DNA from 4 places in the Cellulomonas sp. ICMP 17802 genome. Region 3 is predicted to be linked to each of the others. Evidence: riboswitches for the same ligand, from Rfam matches in the RefSeq annotation. Region 3 holds a riboswitch; each other region holds the start of a gene.
The links. A riboswitch is a leader RNA that binds a small molecule or an ion and turns the genes downstream of it on or off. The one in region 3 is predicted to bind S-adenosylmethionine.
Positions count from the first base shown of each region.

Region 1: linked by a shared signal. The riboswitch ahead of AB5970_RS03640 (NADPH-dependent FMN reductase) and the one ahead of AB5970_RS04720 (aminotransferase class V-fold PLP-dependent enzyme) in region 3 are both predicted to bind S-adenosylmethionine.
Region 2: linked by a shared signal. The riboswitch ahead of AB5970_RS03600 (LLM class flavin-dependent oxidoreductase) and the one ahead of AB5970_RS04720 (aminotransferase class V-fold PLP-dependent enzyme) in region 3 are both predicted to bind S-adenosylmethionine.
Region 4: linked by a shared signal. The riboswitch ahead of AB5970_RS01285 (methylenetetrahydrofolate reductase) and the one ahead of AB5970_RS04720 (aminotransferase class V-fold PLP-dependent enzyme) in region 3 are both predicted to bind S-adenosylmethionine.

Region 1 is NZ_JBGFQZ010000002.1:12,323-15,519, forward strand. It holds gene AB5970_RS03630 (LLM class flavin-dependent oxidoreductase) at 1-100, shown strand, start outside; gene AB5970_RS03635 (flavin reductase family protein) at 447-992, opposite strand; gene AB5970_RS03640 (NADPH-dependent FMN reductase) at 989-1,516, opposite strand; SAM riboswitch class IV at 1,533-1,641, opposite strand; gene AB5970_RS03645 (YciI family protein) at 1,816-2,202, shown strand; gene AB5970_RS03650 (RNA polymerase sigma factor) at 2,240-3,197, shown strand, end outside.
Region 2 is NZ_JBGFQZ010000002.1:3,586-6,782, reverse strand. It holds gene AB5970_RS03605 (GNAT family N-acetyltransferase) at 1-278, opposite strand, end outside; gene AB5970_RS03600 (LLM class flavin-dependent oxidoreductase) at 280-1,386, opposite strand; SAM riboswitch class IV at 1,599-1,715, opposite strand; gene AB5970_RS03595 (L,D-transpeptidase) at 1,857-2,732, shown strand; gene AB5970_RS03590 (phosphatase PAP2 family protein) at 2,777-3,197, shown strand, end outside.
Region 3 is NZ_JBGFQZ010000002.1:230,484-233,680, forward strand. It holds gene AB5970_RS04710 (O-succinylhomoserine sulfhydrylase) at 1-463, opposite strand, end outside; gene AB5970_RS04715 (rhodanese-like domain-containing protein) at 460-873, opposite strand; SAM riboswitch class I at 884-984, opposite strand; SAM riboswitch class IV at 1,103-1,217, shown strand; gene AB5970_RS04720 (aminotransferase class V-fold PLP-dependent enzyme) at 1,261-2,649, shown strand; gene AB5970_RS04725 (YrdB family protein) at 2,856-3,197, shown strand, end outside.
Region 4 is NZ_JBGFQZ010000001.1:244,208-247,404, forward strand. It holds gene metE (5-methyltetrahydropteroyltriglutamate--homocysteine S-methyltransferase) at 1-945, opposite strand, end outside; gene AB5970_RS01285 (methylenetetrahydrofolate reductase) at 954-1,991, opposite strand; SAM riboswitch class I at 2,059-2,155, opposite strand; gene AB5970_RS01290 (hypothetical protein) at 2,280-2,495, opposite strand; gene AB5970_RS01295 (DNA-3-methyladenine glycosylase I) at 2,568-3,158, opposite strand.

The sequences.
Region 1 (3,197 bases), 220 kb from region 3:
CGCCGACACGGCCCGCTCGGACGAGCTCCTCGCGCGCGCCTGGGGCCTCGCGGCCGCCGGCGAGCTGGTGGGCGCCTCCGCGGCGTCGGGCTCCCGCTGACCCACCCGCAACGTCCGCACTCCGGCGGGTCCTGACCCCCACGAGTGCGGACGTTGCGCATCACCCGACCACAGTGTCCGCACTCCGGTGGGTCCTGGCCCGCACGAGTGCGGACGTTGCGCGTCGCAGGCAGTGAGGCCTCCCCGTTCGCGTCGGGGGTCGCCCGCGTCGATGCGGAGATGGATGCGAGTTTCGTGGGCTCCTGGACCACGTGTCGTGCATTCATCCCTGCATCGACGCCGGAATGCCGACCGCCGCCGCGGCCCGGCCGCTGCCCGCCGCAGCCGTGACGTCCGGACGCAGCGAGGCCCCGGTGGATCACCACCGGGGCATCGTCGCGGGTCGGTCAGACGGCCGTGTGGTCGCCGATCCGGTGGTAGGTGCGGTCGTGGTAGACGAGCGGCAGCGCCTCGTCGGCGATGCCGTGCGCCAGGGCGCGGACCGAGATCAGGTACGACCCGCCGACGGGGACGCGCTGCACGACACGGCCCCGCAGCCAGGACACCGCGCCGTCGATGACCGGCTCGCCGGTGTCGAGCGCGGCCCAGCCGCCCGCGGCGAACCGGTCGATGCCGCTCGTCGCGAACCGCGCGGACACGTCGTCCTGCGCGGCCGACAGGAAGCTGATCGCCAGCGTGCGCGCCCGCGAGAGGGCCGGCCACGAGGACGACGTCGACGCCAGCGAGAACGCCAGCAGGGGCGGCTCGGCCGACACGGAGATGACCGACGTGGCGGTGAACCCGACCGGCCGGCCCTCGTCGTCGAGCAGGGTCACCACGGCGACGCCCGCCGGGTGCCGGCGGAACACGTCCTTGTAGGCCTGCGGGCTCAGCTGCGGCTCGTCCTGCTCCGCGAGGTCGGCGTCGAGCACGCGGAGGAGCTCGGCGGTCATGCCGGGACGACCGCGAGGTCGAGGGCGGCGCGCAGCGGGGCGGCGGCGCGCTCGAGCCAGCGGTCGATCGCGGCGTCGAGGTCGGCCAGGTCGGCCTCCGTGACGGCCAGGGCGCGGGTGGGCACGGTCGCCCCGAGCTCCACCAGCAGCGGCCGCAGGTGAACCTCGCCGGCGAGCAGGTGCGCCGGGCCGCCCGAGACCACGAGCGGGACGGCGACCACCCCGGCGAGCCCGTCCGGCCCGTACAGGTCGAGGAACGACTTGAGCAGCCCGGTGTAGGTGGCCTTGTAGACGGGGGTCGCGACGACGAGCAGGCGGGCGGCCGAGACCGTCGCGAGCGCGGGATCGAGCAGGGAGCGGTCCGCCGTGAACAGCTGGTGGCCGATCGTCGCCAGGTCGACGGTGCCGACCTGCTCACCCTCGGCGAGCCGGCCGGCGACGCGGGTCGCGGCCGCGAGGGTGCGCGACTCGGGCCGAGGGTTGCCCACGAGGGCGACGACGGAGGGGGCTTGCTGCTGGACCACGGTGGAGCTCCTTCTCGCTGCACGCTTGCCGCGCCGGTCGGCACGGCCGGGTCATCTCCCGGAGCACCCCGTCGTGGAGGGGTTGCTGACCAGCGAGCCGGGGCTTCGCGCTGGTGCTCGTGACCTAGGGCGGAGTTGTAGCAACGGGTCGGCGCCCGGCAAGGGCTTCGCCGGAGAATCCCGAATGACGGACACGCCGAGAACCCGGGAGGATGCGTGTCGAGGACGGGCGGCCGGCTCCGACCCAGCAGTGAGAGAGTCCGCAGGGACGAGAGCACCGGGAGCGCATCGTGAAGTACATGCTGATGATGACGTACCACGTCGAGGGCGTCCCCCCGATCGACACCTGGGCGCCGGAGGACGTGCGGCGCCACATCCAGTTCCAGCACGACCTCGGCGCGGAGCTGGTGGCCAGCGGCGAGCTCGTCGACGGCCAGGGGCTCGCGTGGCCGGGCACGGCCAAGTTCGTCCGCAGCGACGGGGTGTCCGCGCCGGTCGTGCTCGACGGGCCGTTCCCCGAGTCGAAGGAGTTCCTGGCGGGCTACTGGATGGTCGACGTCCAGGACGAGGCGCGGGCCGTCGAGATCGCCGCGAGGGCGTCGGCGGCACCCGGGCCGGACGGCGTCCCGATCCAGCAGGTGTTCGAGGTCCGCGCGCTGATGGAGGCTCCCTCTCCTGTCGACTGACCCCGCGGACCGGACGGTCGAGAACCTGCTGCGCGAGCTGGCGCCGCAGGTCCTCGGCGTGCTGGTCCGGCGGTCGGGGGACCTGGCCGATGCCGAGGACGCCCTGCAGGAGGCCCTGCTGGCCGCCACGACACAGTGGCCGGTCGGCGGTGTCCCCGCCAACCCCCACGCGTGGCTCGTGGTGGTGGGTGACCACAAGCTGGTGGACCGGTACCGCAGCGAGGACGCGCGCCGCCGCCGCGAGGAGCTCGTCGCGACGATGGACGCGGGCGCCGAGGCCGTGCAGTCCGACGACTCGCTGCTCCTGCTCTTCGGCTGCTGCCACCCGGCGCTCAGCCCGACGTCGGCCGTGGCGCTGACGCTGCGGTCGGTCGGCGGCCTGACCACCGCGGAGATCGCGCGGGCGTTCGTGGTGCCCGAGGCGACGATGGCGCAGCGCCTCAGCCGGGCGCGCCGGACGCTGCGCGAGCTGGACGGTCCGTTCCGGATGCCGTCGGCGGCGGACTACCCCGGGCGGCTGCGCGCCGTGCTCCGGGTGCTCTACCTGATGTTCAACGAGGGCTACGCCAGCACGACGGGTGCCGCGGTGGCGCGCGCCGACCTCGCCGGCGAGGCCCTGCGGCTGACCCGCGCGCTGCACGCGAGCCTCCCCGACGACCCCGAGGTGACCGGGCTGCTCGCGCTCGTCCTGCTCACCGACGCGCGCCGGCCCGCGCGCACGGGCCCGCACGGCGAGCTGGTGCCGCTGGCGGACCAGGACCGCGGGCTGTGGGACCGGGCGATGATCGCCGAGGGGGTCGCGCTGGTCGAGGACGCCCTCGGGCGGGGTGCCGTCGGGGAGTACCAGCTGCAGGCCGCGATCGCGGCGGTGCACGACGAGGCGCCCACCGCCGACGAGACCGACTGGCCCCAGCTGCTCGCGCTGTACGGGCTGCTCGAGCGCGCGACCGGCAACCCGATGGTGACCCTCAACCGCGCGGTCGCGCTCGCCATGG
Region 2 (3,197 bases), 230 kb from region 3:
CGGGTGAGCAGCGCGGCGTCCCCCAGCTCGGGCTCGGCGCGCAGCCGGAACGCGCCGCCCGCGACGGCCACGCCGTCGTCGAGCAGCAGGATCAGGTCGCCGTCGGGCGCCGCGAACTGCGGGGCCGGGTACCGCTCGAGCTCCTGGCGCAGGTCGTCGGCGGTGAAGTCGTCGCCGTACCGGGTCAGGTACTCGTGCGCGAGCTCGTCCAGCATCGGCCGCACGGCGTCGTCGAGCAGGCCGAAGGAGCGGACCGTGAGCGTGGTGGTGGTCGTCATGTCAGGCCGTCGCGGCGTAGCGGGCGGCGGCGAGCGGGAGGCCGAGCGTGTCGCGCAGCGTGGCGCCCGGGTACCCGAGGCGGAACCGGTCCGCCGCACGCAGCAGCGGGACGACGCCGTCGACGAGCGCAGGCAGGTCGGTGTGCACGGACGACGGGCGGACCACGAAGCCGTCGGCGATCTCGTCGTCCACCCACGTGGAGACCAGCTCCGCGAAGCCCGCGGTGGTGCCGACGAACGACAGCGTGCCGGCGTCGACGCCCTCGAGCTCGGCCAGCATCTCGTGCCGGGCCTGCGCGCTCGCCCGGTCCGGGCCGACGACGAGGTGGGTGTCGACCAGCACGCGCACGTCGCGCGGGTCACGACCGGCCGCGGCGACCGCCGCACGCACCCGGGCGCGGGCCTGCGCCGCCTCGTCGGGACCCGTGACGCGCACCCGCACCACGTCCGCGTGCCGGCCGGCCAGCTCGGTGGCCGCGGGGCTGTCCGCCCGCACCACGACCGGCGGGCGTCCCTGCGGAGGACGGGGTGCCGCGGTCGGGGGCGCGGCGGCGAAGTGCACGCCGTCGTGCGCGACGAACCGGCGGCGTGCCGACGGCGCCTCGGCGCTCTCGTCCCACCGGTCCCAGTGCCGGCCGACGACGCCGGCCGCCTCGGCGGCGGCCGCGACAGCCGCGGACTGCACCGCGGACGAGCGCGGACCCGCGGTCGGCACGTCGTCGATCCGGGTGTCCCAGCCCACCTGCCAGCCGGCGCGCCCGTGGCTCGCGTGGTCGATGGTCGCGACGGCCTTGGCCACGTGGGCCGCCGCCGTGTGCGTCGTGCCGACCGTGGACACCAGGCCGATGCCGGTGGTGCGGGGTGCCAGGCGCGCGGCGACAAGGGCCGCGTCGAGCCGGCCCTGCAGCGTGGTGCTGCGGCTCGGGTGCAGCGCGAAGTCGTCGTCGAACACCACGAAGTCGAGCGCGCCGCGCTGGGCGACGGTGACGAGCTCGAGCAGGCGGGCCGCGTCGAACAGGCGCTGGCCCCGCGAGCCGTGGTCGCGCCACGCGGCGGCGTGGGCGCCGGTGTCGCTGAGGTCGATGCCGAGATGGGCGTGCCGAGACATGGGTGTTCCGTTCCGGGTGCAGGTTCTGGGCGCGCCTCACCGAGCGCCGAGCGCTTCGGGGTACGCGTCGCGCGCCCCGGTCGCGGGGCGTGCGGAGGGGTGGGTCAGCCGGTCAGCGGCGACAGAGGGCCGGACAGGAACGCGTCAGCATCGAGCGGGTGGAGACCCCGGTCGCGTCCATGGTCCGTCCCTTCGTCCCGACGGTCGTCGGGGCTCGCATGTTGTCGACGGCGGCTGGAGCCACCGCGACCAGGTCCTCACCCGGGGCACCCCGCCATGCGGAGGGTTGCCATCCAGCTAGCCGGGGCTTCGCACTGGAAATCTTGACCTTATTGGTAGGGAATTTAGATCGGCGCCGCGGAGGCGTCAAACACCCGACCACATCGTGAGACCTGTGTCCCGACACGCGGGCGCTTTGCCGGATCACGTGCCGCGGCGCACGATGACCTCTCGGGACGAGAGGGGGCACGGTGGCACGAACGACGCTGACGGCCCTCCTCGCGGCCGCGGTCCTGGTCGTGACCGGGGCGTGCGCACCCGCGCCGGCCGGGGCGCCGGCCGCCCCCGTCGTCGTGGCACCCCCCGTCCCGGTGGCGAAGGCCGCCCCGCCGGCCGTCCCCGCGCCGCCGCCGGCGGACCTCGCCGCGCTGCCGGTGACCGATCCGCTGCACGTCGTCCCCGGCCTGCCCGGCACGGACGGGCTCGGCCCGCGCGCGAGCGACGACCCGGCACTGGGCCGGTGGCAGACCGCCGTCGTGGTGCGCGACACCGCCGCGCGCGTGGCCCCCGCCGGGGCCGCCGTCGCCGTCGTCCCCGTCCTCACGCTCGAGGTCCGCACCACGCTGCCGGTGATCGACCGGCACGGGCGCTGGCTTCGGGTCATGCTCGCCACCCGCGGGGCGCTGCCCAGCCAGGACCCGGCGCAGGTCAACGGCCGCAGCGCCTGGATCGACTCCGCCGACACCGAGGCCGCCGGCACCAGCTGGACCGTCCAGGTGGACACGGCGGCGCAGACCATCACGGTCGACGACGGCACGGCGACGCGGGTGTTCCCCACCACGGCGACCGGCAGCCCCGACAAGCCGACCCCGCACGTCCCCGCGTTCCTCGTCGGCACGCACTGGCTGGAGCCCGGCACCACGACGCCGCGCGTGCTGCTGCTCTCGACCCAGAGCGAGACGATGGACGACTACGACAAGGTGACCCACACGTCCGCCACGGCGATCCACACCACGACGCTGCGGGGCAGGGGTGAGGTGTCGAACGGGTGCGTGCGGGTGGCCGACGACGTCCTCGACCTCCTCTGGCAGGCGCCCGCCGGGACCGTCGTCACGACGGTCGGCTGACCGCTCGACGCGCGCGCGACCGCCGACGCCCCTAGCCTCCGGGGATGCGACCGCTCCCGCTCCGCCGCCGTGCGCTGCTGCGCGCCGCGGCGTTCGGGCTCGCGTTCACCGTCCCCGTCGCCGTTCTCGCCTACGTCGTGCGCGCGCAGGTGGAGGACGTCCTGCGGCTCGACCGGCAGGCGATCCAGGCGGCCACGGACTTCACGCGGGCGCACCCCGGCCTCGAGCAGGCGCTGATCGTCTGGCAGCAGGCCTTCCAGGCGAAGTGGGTCAACCTCGCCGCGACGCTCGTCTGCGTCTGGGTGTGGCGACGCCACGGCCTGACCACCCGGGCGCTGTGGGCGTTCCTCACGATCATGGCCGCCTGGGCCGTGCAGCTCGGGGCGAAGGGGCTCGTGCAGCGGGCGCGACCCGTGGTCGACGACGCCCTGGAGCACGCGCCCGGCTCCAGCTTCCCGTCCGGGC
Region 3 (3,197 bases):
GCCCGAGCTCGTGCCCGTCGACGTAGTCGGTGCGGACGCCCCACTTGGCCAGGATCTCCTCGAAGATCACGACGGTGGACCCGAACAGCGCCCGCGCGGACACGATGCGCGAGCCCGACTGCACGATCGCGGCGATCGACGTGAAGACCGCCGACATGCCGGACGCCGTGGCGAACGCGGCCTCGGCGCCCTCGAGCAGCCGCAGGCGCTCCTCGAACGTCGACACCGTCGGGTTGCCGTAGCGCGAGTAGAGGAAGCGATCGGCCTCGCCGGCGAACGCGGCCTCGGCCTCGGCGGCGGCGTCGTAGACGTAGCCCTGCGTGAGGAACAGCGCCTCGGACGTCTCCTGGAACTGCGAGCGCACCAGCCCGCCGCGGACGGCGAGGGTGTCGGGCCGCAGGTCGGTGCGCGGCGCTCGGCGGTCGTCCCAGTCGGCCGGGCCGGGGACGCGCCGGGGGCTCACGCCTGCCGCCACGGGAGGCCGGCGGCGCGCCAGCCCGAGTGGCCGCGGTGGCCGTCGGGGCCGACGTCGCCCTCGAAGCCCTCGAGCACGTTGTACGCGGGACCCAGGCCCGCGGCGGTGGCGGCCTGCGCGGCGGCGATGGACCGCACGCCCGAGCGGCACAGGAACACCACGGGTCGGCCGGACGTGACGCCGGCGTCGGCGAGCTGCTTGAGGAACTGCGGGTTGGGCCGTCCCGACGGGTACGACACCCACTCGACCAGCGCCGCGCGGCCGTCGAGCGCCGCGGCGTCCGGGATGCCGACGTACCGCCACTCGGCGTCCGTGCGGACGTCGACGAGCACGGCGGTCTCGTCGGACGTCAGGAGGTCCCAGGCCTGCTGGGGGGTCAGGTCGCCGGCGTAGCTCATCAAAGCCCTCGTCTCATCGGTCCTGGCGGTAGCACCCTCGGCCGGGCACGTGGTGCCCGCGGGTTGCTGCGGCGTCGTCGAGCCAGATCTCTCAGCCGCTCTGGATGGTGCCGGCGATGCTACGCGCGGCGATGCCGCGGCTCCAACTGGTGGACAGGGTGTCCCGCTAGGCGAGACGAACCGCGCGGTGCGTTGACAGGCGCGGCGGGCTGCCGGGACCCTCGTTGCAGGTCATGAGCGCCAGCGTCAAGCCCCGGCTCGCTGGCCGGCAACCCTCCTCCGCGGCGGGGTGCCCCGGGTGACGACCTGGCCGCGTCCCGTCCGGGGCTCGGCAAGCGCGGGGTCCCACCGTCGACGGTGTTCCCCCGGAACGTGTCGGAGGACCCCATGACTGCCATCGCCGAGCGTCTCTCGTGTGCGACCGAGGTGAGCGCCCTGCTGCCCGTCGTCGGCGGAACGACGACCGTCCCGCTGGTGGACGGCACCCAGCGCGTCTACGCCAACCTCGACTACGCCGCCAGCGCTCCCGCGCTCGAGGCCGTAGCGGCCCGCGTGACCGAGGTGCTGCCGCTGTACGCCTCCGTGCACCGCGGGGCGGGCTACCTCTCCCAGGTGTCGACCGCGCTGTACGAGTCCGCGCGGCAGACCATCGCGCGGTTCGTCGACGCCCGTCCCGACGACGTCGCGATCGTCACCCGCAACACCACCGACTCGCTCAACCTGCTGGCCGGCGTCGTGCCCGCCGGGGGGCGTGTGCTGGTGCTGGACGTCGAGCACCACGCCAACCTGCTGCCCTGGGTCCAGTCGTCGGAGCGCCACGGCAACCGCACGACGATCCTGCCGATCGCCGGCACGGTCGCGGCGACGCTCGACGCCGTGCGCGACGAGCTCGCCCGCCAGCGGTACGCGCTGGTCACCGTGACGGGCGCGTCGAACGTGACGGGCGAGGCGCTGCCGATCGACCAGGTCGTCGCGCTCGCCCACGCCGCGGGCGCGAGGGTGGCGGTCGACGGCGCGCAGCTGGTTCCGCACCGCGGCTTCTCGCTGGCGTCGACGCACGCCGACTACGTGGCGTTCTCGGGCCACAAGACCTACGCACCGTTCGGCGCGGGGGCCCTCGTGGGTCGCCGCGACTGGCTCGACAGTGGCACGCCGTACCTCGCAGGGGGAGGTGCGGTGCGCGACGTGCGCGCCGACCGGACGATCTGGCAGCCCGCGCCGGCCCGGCACGAGGCGGGCTCGCCCAACGTGCTCGGCGCGATCGCGCTGGCCGAGGCGTGCGACCAGCTGGCGGCCCTCCCGGCCGGTGCCCTCGCGGCGCACGAGGAGGCGCTGCGGGCGCGCCTGGTCGAGGGGCTGTCGGGCATCGACGGCGTCGAGATCGCGCGCATCTGGCCCGACTCGGCGGCGCCGGTGGGCGTGCTGACGTTCACGGTGCCGGACCACGACCCGGGCCTGGTCGCGGCGTACCTCGCCGCCGAGCACGGCATCGGCGTGCGCGACGGCCGGTTCTGCGCCCACCCGCTGCTCGCGCACCTCGGGGCCTCGGGCGGCGCCATCCGGGCGTCGGTCGGCGTGGGCACCACCAGCGAGGCGGTCGACCGCCTGGTCGCCGCGCTGACGTCGTACCTGTCCGCCGGGCCGGCCGTGCGGTACGAGGTGGTCGACGGCTGCTGGGCGGTGGTCGACGACACCCGCCCGCTGCTCGCCGTGCACGGCCTGGACCACCTGGCGGCCACGGCCGCAGCGGCCTGCGGCCCGGCCCTGGACGACTGACCCCTGCCGCGGACGGCCCGGCACCGAGCTCACCTCGTCGAGCTCGGTGCTCCGGGCTGCCCTCGTCGAGCTCGACGGACGCCACCCGCGGTGAGGACGAGGGTTCGGCACGAGAACGCGGGTCCGGACCCTCGTTCTCGTGCGCACACCTCGTTGTCGCGGCGGCGCCGACCTCCAGCGCCCTGCCGAGCCGACAGGATGGTCCGGTGACCACACCACCGGCCGACCGACCAGCCGACCCGCCCGCGGTCGGCGTGCTCGGCGTGCTCGCCTTCCTCTGCGAGCTCGCCATGGTCGCGCTGCTGGCGGTGGCCGGGTGGCGGCTCGGGCCGAGCACCCCGGCGTCGCTCGCGCTGGCGGTCGGGCTGCCGGCCGTGGCCGTGGCGATCTGGGCGCGCTGGATGGCCCCGGCGTCGCGGCACCGGCTCCGGCGCGGGCCGCGGGTGGCTGCGCAGACGGCGCTGTTCGTCGCGGTCGGCGCGGTCTGCGTCGCCGCCGGCCTCGCCGCGTGGGGTGTCACCTTCGCCGTGATCGCCTCGGCGGTCTTC
Region 4 (3,197 bases), on a different contig from region 3:
GCGCCAGATGTTGTGGCCGTCGATGACGCCGGCGACGAGGGTCTTGGACTCCAGGCCCGGGACCTTCTCGGCGGGCGCGTGGCCGCGGACCAGGTCGATCCCGATCGCCTCGACGTCCGTCGCGGCCAGCACCGGGAACGCCGCGCCGAGGTCGCCGTAGGGCGCCGCGACGAGGATGGCCGGGCGGTCGGTCAGGTCCGTCGCCAGCGCGCGGTACGCCTCGATGACGGCGGCGAGCAGCTGATCGGCCGGGACCGTGACCGAGTCGGAGACCAGGGCGGGCTCCTCCAGCTGGACCCACGTGGCACCGGCCGCGGCGAGGGCCGTGAGCAGCTCGGCGTAGACGGGCAGCAGGTCGGCCAGGCGGTCGATCGGCGCGAAGCCCTCGGGGGCGTCCTCGGTGGCCTTGGCCAGCGCGAGGTAGGTGACGGGGCCGACGAGCACCGGGCGGGTGAGCACGCCGTCCGCGAGGGCCTCCGCGAACTCCCGGACCGGGCGGTCGCTGGCGAACCGGAACGTGGTCTCCGGGCCGATCTCGGGCACCAGGTAGTGGTAGTTGGTGTCGAACCACTTGGTCATCTCGAGCGGCAGGTCGTCGCCGCGGCCGCGGGCCACCGTGGAGTAGCCGGCGAGGTCGAGCGAGCCGTCGGCGCCGACGAGGTCCGCGAAGCGGGCCGGCACGGCACCCACCACGGCGGTGGCGTCGAGCACCTGGTCGTAGAACGAGAAGGCGCTGGGGATGGCCGGCACGTCGGTGGCCAGGCCGAGCTCGGCCAGGCGCGTGCGGGTGCGCTTGCGCAGGTCGGCGGCGGTGGCCTCGACCTCGTCGGCCGTGGTGCGGCCGGCCCAGAACGCCTCGAGGGCCTTCTTCAGCTCGCGGCGCGGGCCGATGCGGGGGTACCCGAGCACGGAGCTCGCGGGGAACGTGGGGGTGGTGTCGCTCATGTGTCTACTCAGTCCCTCGGGGGTCGGGCGGGTGCCGTGTCCTGCGGCCAGCCGGCCAGGTCCGGAGCTGTCCGAGCTCCGCCGTCGAGGTGTGCACCCTCGAGCAGGTCAAGTGCGGCATGGTGCTGGTTGAACGTGTACAGGTGGACGCCGGGCGCCCCGCCGTCCAGGACGCCGTTGACCAGGTCGACGCTGGCCCGGATACCCCGGCGGTGGCGGTCGAGCTCGTCGTCGGCGGAGCCGAGCAGGTCCAGCAGCCGGCCCGGCACGGGGACGCCGGTGAGCTCCTGGACCCGCAGCAGGCGGGCCGGGTCCGTGGTCGGGATGATGCCCGGGATGATCGGGATGGTCACGCCGGCCTCACGGGCCTCCGCCACGATACCCAGGTAGTCGTCGGCGTCGAAGAACACCTGCGTGATCGCGAAGTCGGCGCCGGCCTGCTGCTTGGCCAGCAGCGAGGCGACGTCCTGCGCGCGGGTGCCGCCGGTGGCGTGGTTGCCGCGCGGGAACGCCGCCACGGCGACCGACAGCGGGCGCACGCGTGCCCGGACGGCCTGCGAGGGGCTGTCCGCGCACCGTTGGGCCTCGATGTCGCGCAGCAGCGCGACCAGCTCGCCCGCGGTCTGGAGCCCGTCGGGGTGGGCCTCCCAGTCCGTCTGGTCGGTGGGCGGGTCCCCCCGCAGCGCGAGGAACGAGCGCAGACCCTCGTCGAGGAACTCCCCCACGATCTCGGTGATCTCCGCGCGCGACGTGCCGACGCAGGTGAGGTGGGCGATCGGGTTGAGCGTGGTCTCGCGCAGCAGCCGGCGGACCAGCGCGCGCGTGGTGACCCGCGTCTTGCCCGACGCCCCGTAGGTCACCGAGACGAAGTCGGGGTGGACCGACTCGAGCGCCCGGATGGTGGCCCACAGGCGGGGCGCGGCGTCCGGGTTGCGCGGCGGGAAGAGCTCGAACGAGACGGTCGGACGGTCGTTCGCGGTGTGCGCGCGAGGGGCCGGCGCGGCGTGCAGGCCGGGCGTGCGAGGCTCCACGGCGGCCGCGCTCACGACGCGACCAGCGAGGTGGTCGCCACCGGGGCGGTGGGGGGACACGTGGTCTGCGGGGACATTGCTCACTCCATCGTCCCTGGCGGAAGCACCCACACCCTCGGCGGGGAGGGGGGTTGCTGCGGCGTCGTCGAGCCAGGTCTCTCGGCCGCTCTGGATGGTAGGCGCGATGGTAGACCGCCGATCACATGCTGGGCAACAGTGCTCGACCCGTGAGACGACGATGTCCGACGGTTGTGCGGCACCACCGCGCGTCCAGGACGTGCGGCAGAGCGGGTGGCCGGAGCGTCAGTGCGGGCGGCGGGGGGCGAGGTTGCCGGTCTGCATGCGGCTGCGCTGCGACGGCACGTCGAACCACGAGGTGGGGGAGCCGGCGGGGACGGACAGGAGCCCGTCCTGGACCGCCGCGAGGACCCCGGCGTCCGGGGCGACGTTGTCCGTCAGCGCCTCGGCCGCCGCGCGCACGGCGTCACGCCGGGCGTCGGGGTCGGGCATCTCCGTCATGGGCGGCACTGTAGTCCGCGCCCATCCCGGTGCCGAGACCCCCGCGCGAGCGTCACCCGCCAGGAGTAGTCGTCACTCCGGAGGGTGAGCCACGGCGGCCGACGGGCAGGTGGCCAGGTGGTCGTCCACGACGCCGCAGGCCTGCATGGCCGCGTACGCGGTGACCGGTCCGACGAACCGGAAGCCGAGCGACTTGAGCTCGCGGGCGAGCGCGCGCGACTCGTCCGTCTGCGCGGGGACGCCCGCCCAGGTCAGGGGCCGGACGTACCCGGTTCGGTCGGGCGCGTGCGACCACAGCACCCCGTCCAGCGTGCGCCCGGCGGCGTGCAGCTCGCGGAGCGCGCGCCCGTTGGCGATGGTCGCCTCGATCTTCGCGCGGTTGCGCACGATGCCGGCGTCCGCCATGAGCCGGGCCACGTCGTCGTCGCCGAACTCCGCGACCACCTCCGGGTCGAAGTCGGCGAACGCCGCCCGGAAGGCGGGCCGCTTGCGGAGCACGGTGATCCAGGCGAGGCCGGACTGGAACCCCTCGAGCGCGAACCGCTCGAACAGGGCGTGCTCGCCGTGGACCGGCACGCCCCACTCCTCGTCGTGGTACTGCTCGTACAGAGGGTTGCCGTCGCCGAAGCAGCGGCCCGTGCGCACGTCGTCCGTCGTGGTCATGCGGTGAGTCTGCCCGCCGCCGCCGACACCACCGCCGCC